DNA from 4 places in the Cedecea davisae genome. Region 2 is predicted to be linked to each of the others. Evidence: predicted binding sites of a transcription regulator. Region 2 holds the regulator's gene; each other region holds the start of a gene.
The links. Region 2 encodes CRP, which controls carbon source genes, mostly activating them, when cyclic AMP is high. Its sites were predicted from a motif close to ATGTGANNNNNNTCACAT; they were not measured.
Positions count from the first base shown of each region.

Region 1: ACG1VR_RS00700 (PTS mannitol transporter subunit IICBA) is a predicted target of CRP. The motif match lies at 872-889, and genes of this name have one in related genera.
Region 3: adhE (bifunctional acetaldehyde-CoA/alcohol dehydrogenase) is a predicted target of CRP. The motif match lies at 1,911-1,928, and genes of this name have one in related genera.
Region 4: ACG1VR_RS07175 (mannitol dehydrogenase family protein) is a predicted target of CRP. The motif match lies at 1,741-1,758, and genes of this name have one in related genera.

Region 1 is NZ_CP172054.1:54,942-58,058, forward strand. Features, by position in the region: gene ACG1VR_RS00695 (NAD(P)H oxidoreductase) at 71-670, shown strand; gene ACG1VR_RS00700 (PTS mannitol transporter subunit IICBA) at 1,148-3,067, shown strand.
Region 2 is NZ_CP172054.1:228,436-231,552, forward strand. Features, by position in the region: gene ACG1VR_RS01430 (YccS/YhfK family putative transporter) at 1-1,463, opposite strand, end outside; gene crp (cAMP-activated global transcriptional regulator CRP) at 1,526-2,158, opposite strand; gene ACG1VR_RS01440 (OsmC family protein) at 2,473-2,877, shown strand; gene ACG1VR_RS01445 (phosphoribulokinase) at 2,916-3,117, opposite strand, start outside.
Region 3 is NZ_CP172054.1:2,075,267-2,078,383, forward strand. Features, by position in the region: gene adhE (bifunctional acetaldehyde-CoA/alcohol dehydrogenase) at 1-1,690, opposite strand, end outside; gene ACG1VR_RS10255 (YchE family NAAT transporter) at 2,166-2,813, shown strand.
Region 4 is NZ_CP172054.1:1,416,977-1,420,093, forward strand. Features, by position in the region: gene ACG1VR_RS07170 (CobW family GTP-binding protein) at 1-34, opposite strand, end outside; gene ACG1VR_RS07175 (mannitol dehydrogenase family protein) at 183-1,649, opposite strand; gene yeiP (elongation factor P-like protein YeiP) at 1,844-2,416, opposite strand; gene ACG1VR_RS07185 (DUF2534 family protein) at 2,565-2,825, opposite strand; gene ACG1VR_RS07190 (TonB-dependent copper receptor) at 2,887-3,117, opposite strand, start outside.

The DNA of each region.
Region 1 (3,117 bases), 170 kb from region 2:
TACTACGTTTTACAGAATTATCCGGGGGCCGTAAAGTGGATGTCACTTCCCAACAGGATGAGATAACTCCATGAAATCAGAGAATATGTATATTGTTTGGGCCCATCCGCGCAGCGACTCGTTAACCGCGCAGGTGGTACAGGAAATTCAGGGCGAGGCGGCGGAGCGCGGCATCAACGTCTCTTCTCTTGATCTCTACCGCAGCGGCTTTGATCCGGCGCTGGGCGTGGACGACGAGCCGGACTGGAACAACCCTGAAAAACAATACTCCCCGGAAGTCCACCGCCTGTTTGGCGAGATAGAAGACAAAGATACCGTGGTCGTGGTGTTCCCGGTGTGGTGGTACAGCTTCCCGGCGATGCTCAAGGGCTACCTCGACCGGGTGTGGAACTACGGCCTGGGTTACGGTCCCGGCGGTAAATTGGGCGGCAAAAAAATTCGCTGGGTGGCGCTGGTGGGCGGCTCGCAGGAAGGCTTTGTGAAATACGGCTGGGAAAAGAACATGACCGACTTCATCAATGGCTCAATGGGCTACCTGGGCGTGCAGGATGCGAAAATCGACTTTCTGTATAACACCATCGGCGTGGAAGAGGGCATTGGCGATAGCGATGCTCACTATCAGCAGCTGTTTGCTCAGGCCCGCGGCATTGTCGTGGATTTAGCTAAATAATCATCCATCAGGGCGCGGCGTTTTTCGTCGCGCTTGCTTCCTCTCAACGCGCCCCCGCTTCGCTGTAATTTACTTTCATCGCGCAATTAATGTTCGCCCGCTGTCAACTGCCATATTTTAACTGGATCACACTCGGATTAATCTGCCTGAAAATATCTTGTGAGATAGATCACAAATAAATAACAAAGGCGTCATAAGTAAATGTGATATTTGTCACATAAAAAGGTCAATCAGGGTTAAAAAAGCAGCCGTGTATTTTTTTTACACAAACATTTTGTGACGCTGATCACTCAATGATGGCGGGTGATCCCTGATTATTGGTGATCTAAGTCACATATTTTGTCGTCGGCTGGACAGCTAAACGATTCAGTGCCAGATTCGCCTCACTTTACTGCATCAGGCCGGCGACCCTGCCGCTACGTTAACAATAAACCTCGGGCTGCTTCCCAGCGCGTAACACCAACAAGGGGTACGAGTATGTCATCCGATATCAAGATCAAAGTGCAAAGCTTTGGTCGTTTCCTCAGCAATATGGTCATGCCAAATATCGGGGCGTTTATCGCCTGGGGTATTATCACGGCCTTATTTATTCCCACCGGATGGTTGCCAAACGAGACGCTGGCGAAGCTGGTAGGCCCGATGATCACTTACCTGCTGCCGCTGTTAATCGGTTACACCGGTGGCCGCCTGATTGGCGGTGACCGCGGCGGCGTGGTGGGTGCTATCACCACCATGGGTGTTATCGTCGGCGCGGATATGCCGATGTTCCTCGGCGCAATGATTGCCGGTCCGCTGGGCGGCTGGGCGATTAAACACTTTGATAAGTGGGTCGACGGTAAAATTAAGTCCGGCTTTGAAATGCTGGTGAACAACTTCTCTGCCGGTATCATCGGGATGATCCTGGCGATTCTGGCGTTCATGGGGATTGGCCCTGCGGTTGAAGTTCTGTCCAAGGTTCTGGCGGCGGGCGTTAACTTCATGGTTGTGCACGACATGCTGCCGCTGGCGTCTATCTTCGTAGAACCGGCGAAAATCCTGTTCCTGAACAACGCCATCAACCACGGCATCTTCTCGCCGCTGGGTATTCAGCAGTCCCACGAGCTGGGCAAATCCATCTTCTTCCTGATTGAAGCTAACCCGGGCCCGGGTATGGGCGTGCTGCTGGCGTACATGTTCTTCGGTCGCGGTAACGCCAAGCAGTCCGCTGGCGGCGCGGCTATCATCCACTTCCTGGGCGGTATCCACGAAATTTACTTCCCGTATGTGCTGATGAATCCACGTCTGATCCTGGCCGTTATCCTCGGCGGTATGACCGGCGTGTTCACCCTGACCGTACTGAACGGCGGCCTGGTTTCCCCGGCTTCTCCGGGTTCTATCCTGGCCGTTCTGGCGATGACCCCGAAAGGCGCTTACTTCGCTAACATCGCAGCTATCTGTGCGGCAATGGTTGTCTCCTTCGTGGTTTCCGCCATTCTGCTGAAAACCAGCAAAGTGAAAGAAGAAGACGACATCGAAGCTGCGGCTCGCCGTATGCAGGAGATGAAAGCCGAGTCCAAAGGTGGCGCAGCGCCGCTGGCGGTAGGTGCTGGCCTGTCTAACGACCTGAGCCACGTACGCAAAATTATCGTGGCCTGCGATGCTGGTATGGGTTCAAGCGCCATGGGTGCGGGCGTGCTGCGTAAGAAAGTGAACGACGCGGGCCTGAAAAACATCTCCGTGACCAACTGCGCAATCAACAGCCTGCCGGACGATGTTGACCTGGTGATTACCCACCGCGACCTGACCGAGCGCGCTATGCGCCAGGTGCCTCAGGCACAGCATATCTCCCTGACCAACTTCCTCGACAGCAGCCTGTATGCCAACCTGGTTGAGCGCCTGGTTGCCTCTCAGAACCTGAGCGACAAAGAAGTGAAGGTGATGCACAGCCTGGAAGACAGCTTTGTTTCCAGCGAAGAAGGCGTATTCAAGCTGGGCGCGGGTAACGTGTTCCTCGGCCTGAAAGCGAGCACCAAAGAAGAAGCTATTCGCTTCGCCGGTGAGCAACTGGTAAACGGCGGCTATGTTCAGCCGGAATACGTTGACGCGATGTTTGAGCGCGAAAAACTGACACCGACCTACCTGGGCGAAGGCATCGCGGTTCCTCACGGCACCGTAGAAGCTAAAGACCGCGTGCTGAAAACCGGCGTGGTGTTCTGCCAGTACCCTGAAGGCGTGCACTTCGGCGAAGAGCCGGAAGACATTGCCCGCCTGGTTATCGGCATTGCCGCCCGCAATAACGAGCACATTCAGGTTATTACCAGCCTGACCAACGCGCTGGATGATGAGTCGGTGATTGAACGCCTGGCGCACACCACCAGCGTCCAGGAAGTGCTGGATCTGCTGGCCGGTAAGAAATAAGGGCTTGCCCCTCACCCCGACCCTCTCCCCGGAGGGGCGAGGGGGGAACT
Region 2 (3,117 bases):
AGCCTTGGAATGATGTAGCTCTCGGCGCTCAGCGTAATCAGCTGGAGGGTGTATACCGCCGTGACGGTGAAGCCGATGGTCGCCCAGCCGTAGCTTTTGCGGATAAACAGGTAACTTACCAGGGTAATCGCCAGCATTGCCAGCAGCGTGTAGCTGTCCGGGACGTGGAAGTGCAGGGTTATCCCGGCGATACACAGGCCCGCCATGGTGCCTGCCGCCCTGTGGACGATGCGTACCCGCGTTGCGCCGTAGCCGTTTTGGGTGACGAACATGACCGTCATCAGGATCCAGTAGGGCTTTGGCAGATGTAAAAACGAGCCGAGCAGGCTGGCGATAGTCAGCATTACGCCGAGGCGGGCGGAGCTGCGCAGCGCGGAGGATTTGAACGAGAGGTAATTCCTGAGCGCCGGGAAGAACGGCAGGCGGCGCTCCCTGTCCTCCATCAAATCCCGGACGTAGAGCGGGCGCTGGGTTTTCAGCACCCGGGCAATGCGGCTGAAGTGATAGTGGCAAAACTGCCCGACCGGGTTATCAGGGTTCTGGCGCGCAATCTTTTCCAGGGCGTCTATCTGTTTTTCCATGGTGAAGCGCGTGGGATAGCGGTGATAAAGGATGTCATCCGCCAGTACCCGCAGGCGGGCGGCAATAGTTTGTGCATTCCAGCGGATAACGGCCTCGGCGTGGCTTTGCTCCACCAGCTTTTGAACCTCTTCCGGCTGATGCAGGCTAACCGAAATATGCTCCTGTAAATCGAGCGCGACCTGAAAGGCACGCAGCAGCCGCTTATAGCCGTTCTGCTGATTGGCCGACAGCATGTGGAGCTGCTGGTAACAGGTGGTTATCAGATCCACGGCTTTTTGCTGGCGAACCAGCAAAGGCGGCAGCGCCTTTTCCGGATCGGTGTGCTGGGTCAGCATGCTGTATTTCGCCTCGCAGTAATCCGCCAACTGCCGGTAGAGCAGGCTCAGCGACTCCCGCAGCGGCTGCTCGCGCCACATCCTGAACCAGAACCAGTTGAATGCGCCGTACCAGATGGTGCCGGAGATATACAGCAACATCGGCTTCCAGATGGGCATATTCCCGGCCATGCTAAGCGTGAAAATGGCGGCAATCAGCGAGGCGGGCAGCAGGCGGGCGTGCAGCGAACTTATCTCCGCCGTTACGCCCAGCAGCAGGGCCATGACGATGAGTATCGCCGGCAGCGGTACGCTGGTGTAGAGCAGCAGAAGCTGCATTATCAGGCTGCTGACGGCAAACAGACTACCGCCGATAATCAGGCGTTTAAAGAAGCGTTTGTGGGGTGTGTCCAGCCCGGCGATGTTGCAGCAGGCGGGAACTAATGAGAACAGCAGGCCGTTTTGCAGGCTGCCGAGTACCAGACCGACGGCGACGGGAAGGCACAGCACCAGCGTTTGCCGCAGGGCGTAGTTAACCTCGGGATGGTAAATTAATCTTTTCCACATAGCCTGAATTGTAGAGACAAAAAAGGCGTGTTACCGAAGCGACACGCCTTTTTTTGCACTGATTAACGAGTGCCGTAGACGACAATCGTTTTCCCGTGTGCGGAGATGAGGTTTTGATCTTCCAGCATTTTCAGAATACGGCCAACGGTTTCGCGGGAGCAGCCCACGATCTGGCCAATTTCCTGACGGGTGATTTTGATCTGCATACCGTCCGGGTGGGTCATCGCGTCCGGCTGTTTAGCCAGGTTGAGCAGCGTCTGTGCGATACGGCCGGTTACGTCGAGGAAGGCGAGGTTGCCGACTTTCTCGGAAGTTACCTGCAGACGGCGAGCCATCTGGGATGAGAGACGCATCAGGATATCCGGGTTAACCTGAATCAGCTGACGGAATTTTTTATAAGAAATTTCAGCTACTTCGCAGGCCGATTTGGCTCGAACCCAGGCGCTACGCTCCTGACCTTCTTCGAACAGCCCTAATTCACCAATGAAATCACCCTGATTCAGATAAGAAAGGATCATCTCCTTGCCTTCTTCATCTTTAATCAGAACAGCTACGGAGCCCTTGACGATGTAGTACAGCGTCTCCGCCTTTTCACCCTGGTGAATCAGCGTGCTCTTCGACGGATACTTATGAATGTGGCAATGAGACAAGAACCATTCGAGAGTCGGGTCTGTTTGCGGTTTGCCAAGCACCATGCGCGGTTATCCTCTGTTGTAAACTGGCTACCAAAGACAAGACTCGGAACCTCTTGTCTGGCGTTGCAATCGTGAAATTTTCCCAAGCCCTGGGAGCTGGCGAGCAGGTCAATCCTGCGGCCTGTAATTAGTCGTTTCCTCTGCTTACGTGCATCAACGTCTCTGTCCCGCAGCAGCATCCGGATTGTTTTAGCATAGCTTTTGGTAAGTGTCTTGTATTGTCTCGTTTCAGCATGACCTGGATCGCCTTACGTTGCCAGTTTTGGCCCAGGCGCGTAATCTGAAAGAAATTTTTCTCAACTGGGAGTACGCAAATGCAGGCACGAGTTAAATGGGTGGAAGGCATGACCTTCCTCGGTGAATCCGCTTCCGGCCACCAGGTTTTGATGGACGGTAACTCCGGAGATAAAGCACCAAGCCCGATGGAAATGCTGCTGATGGCCGCCGGGGGCTGTAGCTCGATTGACGTGGTTTCTATTTTGCAAAAAGGCCGCCACGCGGTGACCGACTGCGAAGTGAAGCTGACGTCCGAGCGCCGTGAAGAAGCGCCGCGCCTGTTCACGCATATCAACCTGCACTTTGTGGTTACCGGCAAAGACCTGAAAGACAGCGCGGTCGCTCGTGCCGTCGAGCTGACGGCAGAGAAATACTGCTCGGTCACGCTGATGCTGGAGAAAGCGGCAGAGATAAGCCACAGCTATGAAGTGATCGAAGGGTAATATTCGGGATGGGCGGTGTCGGCACCGCCCATGTCGGATTAAGCTATCTTCCTGCCCTGCGCCAATTTCTCTACCAGCGGCGCCATAATCAACTCCATCGCCAGCCCCATTTTCCCTCCCGGCACCACCAGCGTGTTGATGTGGGAAATAAACGATCCCTGCAACATTGCCAGTAAATACGGGAAGTCGATATCGTCGAGCCCGCGGAAGTGGATGACCACGAAGCTTTCATCGAGAGAA
Region 3 (3,117 bases), 1.8 Mb from region 2:
TTTCAGGATGTTCGTACATCACCCACATGATTTTAGCAGCATCCATCGGGGAGCCGCCGCCCAGGGCGATAATCACGTCTGGTTTAAAGGAGTTAGCCAGCTCTGCGCCTTTGCGAACAACGGTCAGCGTTGGGTCAGCTTCAACTTCAAAGAACACTTCGGTTTCAACGCCAGCGGCTTTCAGAACAGAAGTAATCTGGTCCGCGTAGCCGTTGTTGAACAGGAAGCGGTCGGTGACGATCAGCGCACGTTTGTGGCCATCAGTAATCACTTCGTCCAGCGCGATTGGCAGGGAGCCACGGCGGAAGTAAATAGATTTCGGAAGTTTATGCCACAACATGTTCTCAGCTCGCTTAGCAACGGTTTTCTTGTTGATCAGGTGCTTCGGACCCACGTTTTCAGAGATGGAGTTACCACCCCATGAACCACAGCCCAGCGTCAGGGAAGGGGCCAGTTTGAAGTTATACAGGTCACCGATACCACCCTGAGAAGCCGGGGTGTTAATCAGGATACGTGCAGTCTTCATTTTGTCGCCGAAGAACTTCACGCGCTCAGGCTGGTTGTCCTGGTCGGTATACAGGCAAGAGGTATGGCCGATACCGCCCATCTCTACCAGTTTTTCCGCTTTAACCACGGCGTCTTCGAAGTTTTTGGCGCGGTACATTGCCAGCGTCGGAGACAGTTTTTCGTGAGCGAACGGTTCGGACTCGTCAACAACTGAAACTTCACCAATCAGAATTTTGGTATCAGCCGGGACGGTGAAACCTGCAAGCTCAGCAATTTTGGCAGCTGGCTGGCCTACGATAGCGGCATTCAGTGCGCCATTTTTCAGGATGATGTCCTGAACGGCTTTCAGCTCTTTACCCTGCAGCAGGTAGCCGCCGTGGGTAGCGAAGCGCTCGCGCACTGCGTTATAAGCAGAGTCAACCACGATAACGGACTGTTCAGAAGCACAGATAACGCCGTTATCGAAGGTTTTGGACATCAGAATAGATGCTACAGCACGTTTAATGTCGGCAGTTTCGTCAACCACAACCGGGGTGTTACCCGCGCCAACGCCGATAGCAGGTTTACCGGAGCTATAAGCCGCTTTAACCATGCCCGGGCCACCGGTAGCCAGAATCATATTGATATCCGGGTGGTGCATCAGAGCGTTGGACAGCTCAACGGAAGGTTGATCGATCCAGCCGATCAGGTCTTTTGGTGCACCGGCAGCGATTGCAGCCTGCAGCACGATATCCGCTGCTTTGTTGGTTGCATCTTTAGCACGCGGGTGTGGCGAGAAGATAATGGCGTTACGAGTCTTCAGGCTGATTAAAGATTTGAAGATAGCGGTAGAAGTTGGGTTGGTGGTTGGTACGATACCGCAGATGATACCGATAGGTTCAGCGATAGTGATGGTACCGAAAGTGTGATCTTCAGACAGCACACCGCAGGTTTTTTCATCTTTATAGGCGTTGTAGATATATTCGGAAGCGAAGTGGTTTTTAATCACTTTATCTTCGACAATACCCATGCCGGATTCGGCAACGGCTAATTTCGCAAGTGGGATTCGAGCGTCGGCAGCGGCCAGGGCGGCAGCTCGGAAAATCTTGTCGACTTGTTCTTGAGTAAAGTTGGCATATTCACGCTGGGCTTTCTTTACGCGCTCTACGAGGGCGTTCAGTTCCGCGACATTAGTTACAGCCATAATGCTCTCCTGATAATGTTAAACTCTTTTAGTAAATAAGCTGCGCGAGTCGACAGTATAGTCAGCAGGCAACAGGTTGCGTGTTAAGACAAAAAGTGACCGTGTAAATACTCAAATCGTCCGCTGATTTACTAAAAGAGCCTGACCCTGAATAAGCCGCTGGAGATATTATTTCTGCTCTTCAGGTGACCCCAAGAGTACCCACTTCTGAGTGGGTTTTTCGTGATCTGCATCACAAGTATCTCATGCTGACACCTTTCAGCTAACAGTATCCAGGTGTTTGAAAAATCATTAAAATTTTAGTCACAACGGCGACAACTCACGTTACCATATTTTCAACATTCGGGTAACAGTTTGCCATGCTGCTAAAATTAGTTGTCAGGACAGTCGATTATGCAGGGAAATAGCGTGGCGGCGGGGGTGTTTTTCCATTACATTACGCCTGCTTTTGCTTTGTTCATATGCGGAGTCTTGCGTGGCCCAATCCTTTTTCGACTTGCCAACCTATATTAAGTTTTTTATCGGGATGTTCGCCCTGGTCAACCCGGTAGGAATTATTCCTGTCTTTATTAGCATGACCAGCTATCAGAGCGCGGCTGCAAGAAATAAAACCAACCTCACCGCCAACCTTTCCGTCGCCATTATTCTCTGGACCTCGCTGTTTCTTGGCGATGGCATTTTGCAGGTGTTTGGTATTTCAATCGACTCATTCCGTATTGCCGGCGGCATTCTGGTGGTGACCATCGCCATGTCGATGATCAGCGGTAAACTGGGCGAGGATAAGCAGAACAAGCAGGAGAAATCGGAAAGCGCAATTCGCGAGAGCGTTGGTGTGGTACCGCTGGCGCTGCCTTTAATGGCGGGGCCGGGGGCAATCAGCTCCACCATCGTATGGGGAAGTCGCTACCATAACTGGGGTCACCTGCTCGGTTTCTCTATTGCTATCGCGCTGTTTGCCTTCTGCTGTTGGTTGCTGTTCCGCATTGCTCCGTGGCTGGTGCGCATGCTCGGCCAAACCGGCATCAACGTTATCACCCGTATCATGGGCCTGCTTTTAATGGCGCTCGGCATCGAATTTATTGTGACCGGCGTGAAAGCCATTTTCCCTGGCTTAGTAAGTTAATTCGACTGCCCCTTTCAAATGAAAAAGCAGAATCTCTATTCTGCTTTTTTTCTCTCCACAGATTAAAAATTCAAATAAACATTGCTTCATTTTCGCAAAAGCATATGCGAATCATTCATAAGAAAATGCTTTGGAAAACCGCTAATTAGCCGTTGACCTTGTAACAAGCTGTACATAAAAGTGGCGATCGAAATTATATTTAGCCGCCGTTATGCAATCAGGCTTGCTGCGGGTTTATTGAGATGATATTAGTAATTCATGCCTTCCCGCAGAGGAATGTGCTAAAAAATAACCAATTGTTAAT
Region 4 (3,117 bases), 1.2 Mb from region 2:
CGAGGAAGCCGGTAATTAAATTCGTTTTTGTCACGGGTACTCCGGGTGGTTACAGCCTGTAAGCCACGCTTATTAGCCAGTTATGTTAATTATTCACGCTGACTATCCTGACTAAAACCCGGACAAAAGAGAAGGCTCAACGCGGTTTGGCCCTGAGGAAACCGCGTTAAACGCATTGATTGCTAACCTGCGGCCAGGTTTTCGACCGCTTTACGTGCGCCAAACTGAGCAAGCTGCCGCCATGCCCGTTGGATCTCGGTGACAAAATGCGGGTTGGCTGGGAGGTCTTCACCGAAAATTTCATGCAGGCTCAGCAGGGCATCCACACGGCTGGTTTCATCGCTCCCGGCAACCAGAGTATGGATCTTTTCTGCCAGCGGATCGCGAATATCAATGGCGCTGCCTTTATCATCCACGCCGCTGACATAACGCATCCAGCCGGCGATACCCAGCGCGAGGCACGGCCAGCTATCTCCGTTTTGCAGGTGCCAGCGCACGCTTTCCAGCCAGCGCTGCGGTAATTTCTGGCTGCCGTCCATCGCGATTTGCCAGGTCCGATGCTTCAGCGCCGGGTTGGCAAAGCGGGCAAGCAGGTTTGTGGCATATTGATGAAGGTCTACGCCGCTGATGCGCAGCGTCGGTGCCTGCTCCTGCATCATCAGGCGGCGGGCGGCGAGGCGGAAGTGCTCATCCGCCATGCAGTCAGAAATATGCTGATATCCGGCAAGGTAGCCCAGATAAGCCAGCAGCGAATGGCTGCCGTTCAGCATGCGCAGCTTCATTTGTTCCCAGGGCATCACGTCGTCTACCATCTCAACGCCCGCAATTTCCCACTCCGGCCGCCCGGCAACAAAGTTATCCTCTATTACCCACTGAATAAATGGCTCGCTGGCTATGGCACAGGGGTCTTCCACCCCGAGGATTTCGGTTATTTCCGCCAGTGATTCAGGCGTTGCCGCCGGAACGATACGGTCTACCATGGTGCTCGGGAAAGTCACCTGCTCCGCAATCCACTCCGCCAGCTCGTCGCTGCGCCGCGCCGCCATACCCAGAACCGCGTTGCGCACCAGATGCCCGTTATCAGGGATGTTGTCGCAGGAGAGCACGGTAAACGGTCGCAGCCCGCGCTCGCGGCGGCGGCTTAGTGCCTCAACCAGAATGCCCGGCACCGAATGCGGCTCTGCCGGATGCTCCAGATCGTGAATAATTCTTTCGTTAGCAACGTCCAGCTTGCCGCTTGCCGGGTCGATGCAATAGCCCTTTTCCGTCACGGTGAGCGAAACGATTGCCACCTGCGGCTCGCAGAATTTCTCAATAATGGCTTCCATTCCGTCGAGCTTTGCGTTCAGGCATTCCTTTACCGCGCCGACGACGATGGCCTGGTTTGCGTCCGCGCCTTTCTCCAGCACGGTATAGAGATGATCCTGGCGACGAAGATCGCTCATTAACTTATCGCCATTAAACAGGCTTATCTCGCAGATCCCCCAGTCGCCGCCCTGAGCGTTTAGCACCCGATCGGTGAGCAGCGCCTGGTGCGCGCGATGAAATGCGCCAAAGCCAAAATGAACGATGCGCGTTTGCAGCGTGCTGCGGTCGTAACGAGGGAACTGGACAGCCGACGGAAGCGTTTCTGAGGCAATAGTGCGCATGGGTTAACGTCCTGCTTAGCGGTAAATGAACCCGGTCAGTCTAAAGCTGTATGACAACAATTGGAATTGGTGTGGGATGTTAATCGGTGAAGTGTGAATTACATCAAAATAATAGAGGGGAAAGCGATATTGGTATAACAACTTTGGCGGGGGAGATAAATAAAAAAACGCTCCCGAAAGAGCGTTTCTGCAAATCAGTCCGCGCGGCCCATAGAGCGCTTTTCAGCGATATGAATACGGATTTTCTCGCCTGCAACCATGTATTCCGGCACCTGAATGACCAGGCCAGTAGAGAGGGTTGCCGGTTTGGTACGGGAGCTGGCAGATGCGCCTTTGATGCCCGGAGCGGTTTCGATAATTTCCAGATCTACCGTCTGCGGCAGCTCCAGAGCTAACAGCTGGCCGTCCCAGGTGAGCACCTGCATATCAGGCATGCCGCCTTCAGGGATAAATTGCAGTTCTTCTTCAATCTGGTCTTTGGTGAAGATGTACGGGGTGTAATCTTCTTTATCCATAAACACATATTCGTTGCCGTCGATATAAGAGAAGTCAACGAAACGGCGGGTCAGGGTGATGGTATCGACGATATCGTCGCCCTTGAAGCGCTCTTCCACTTTCTGCCCGGTACGAACATCGGAGAAACGCATTTTGTACAGCGTTGCCGCGCCGCGCGCGCTCGGAGCCTGGATATCAATATCTTTAACAATCAGCAGCTTGCCGTTGTAATTGAGAACCATGCCTTTTTTGATTTCGTTAGCTCTTGCCATCGATGTGTCCTGTCGAAAATTGAGATGCAAAAATATTGCGTCAAAGTACCCGCGAGGCGCGATTCAGGCAAGTGGATTTAATCAACAAAGCCGCAAGAAAGCAGTTTGTGATGCCGCGCCAGCATATGCCGGCGCGGCGGGAGAGGCATTATCCCCGGCCATCCTTAGGCGCTAAGAAATAGAAGGCAAAAGGAGTCGAGCAAAGAATAGTGAACATAATGGTGTAAATAGCCACCCAGGCTCCCTGCATAATAAACATGTCCAGCGTCCACTGCTCCATCGGCCAGTTGTACTGCTCTTCAACGCCTTCAAATGTCACTTTTGAAATAAGTGAAACGACAATAGTGAAGACAATGGCTACCGCGATAAGGAATTTTTTACCGTCGCGGGTACGAAGTTTTGCAAACATATCAGCCTCCAGGCCGGTTAGTAGTAAAGCGTAAACGCCCCTTGCTCAGGGGCGAGATTAATCAGAACGTGACGTTCACTTTGCCCCAGAAGGTTCTTCCTGGTTCGTTCACCGGCGTATTGGACGAATAGCCAAAGCTGCTATTGCCCGCCAGATTCAGGTGCTCGCTGTAGGTTTTGTTAAACAGGTTATCGACTCCCGCGCTAAGCTTAATGGCCTTGTTGAGGCGGTAAGCGGCATTGGCGGAGAAGATAGCGAACCCGGCGCTTTTATCAAAGTCTTTGCCCACCAC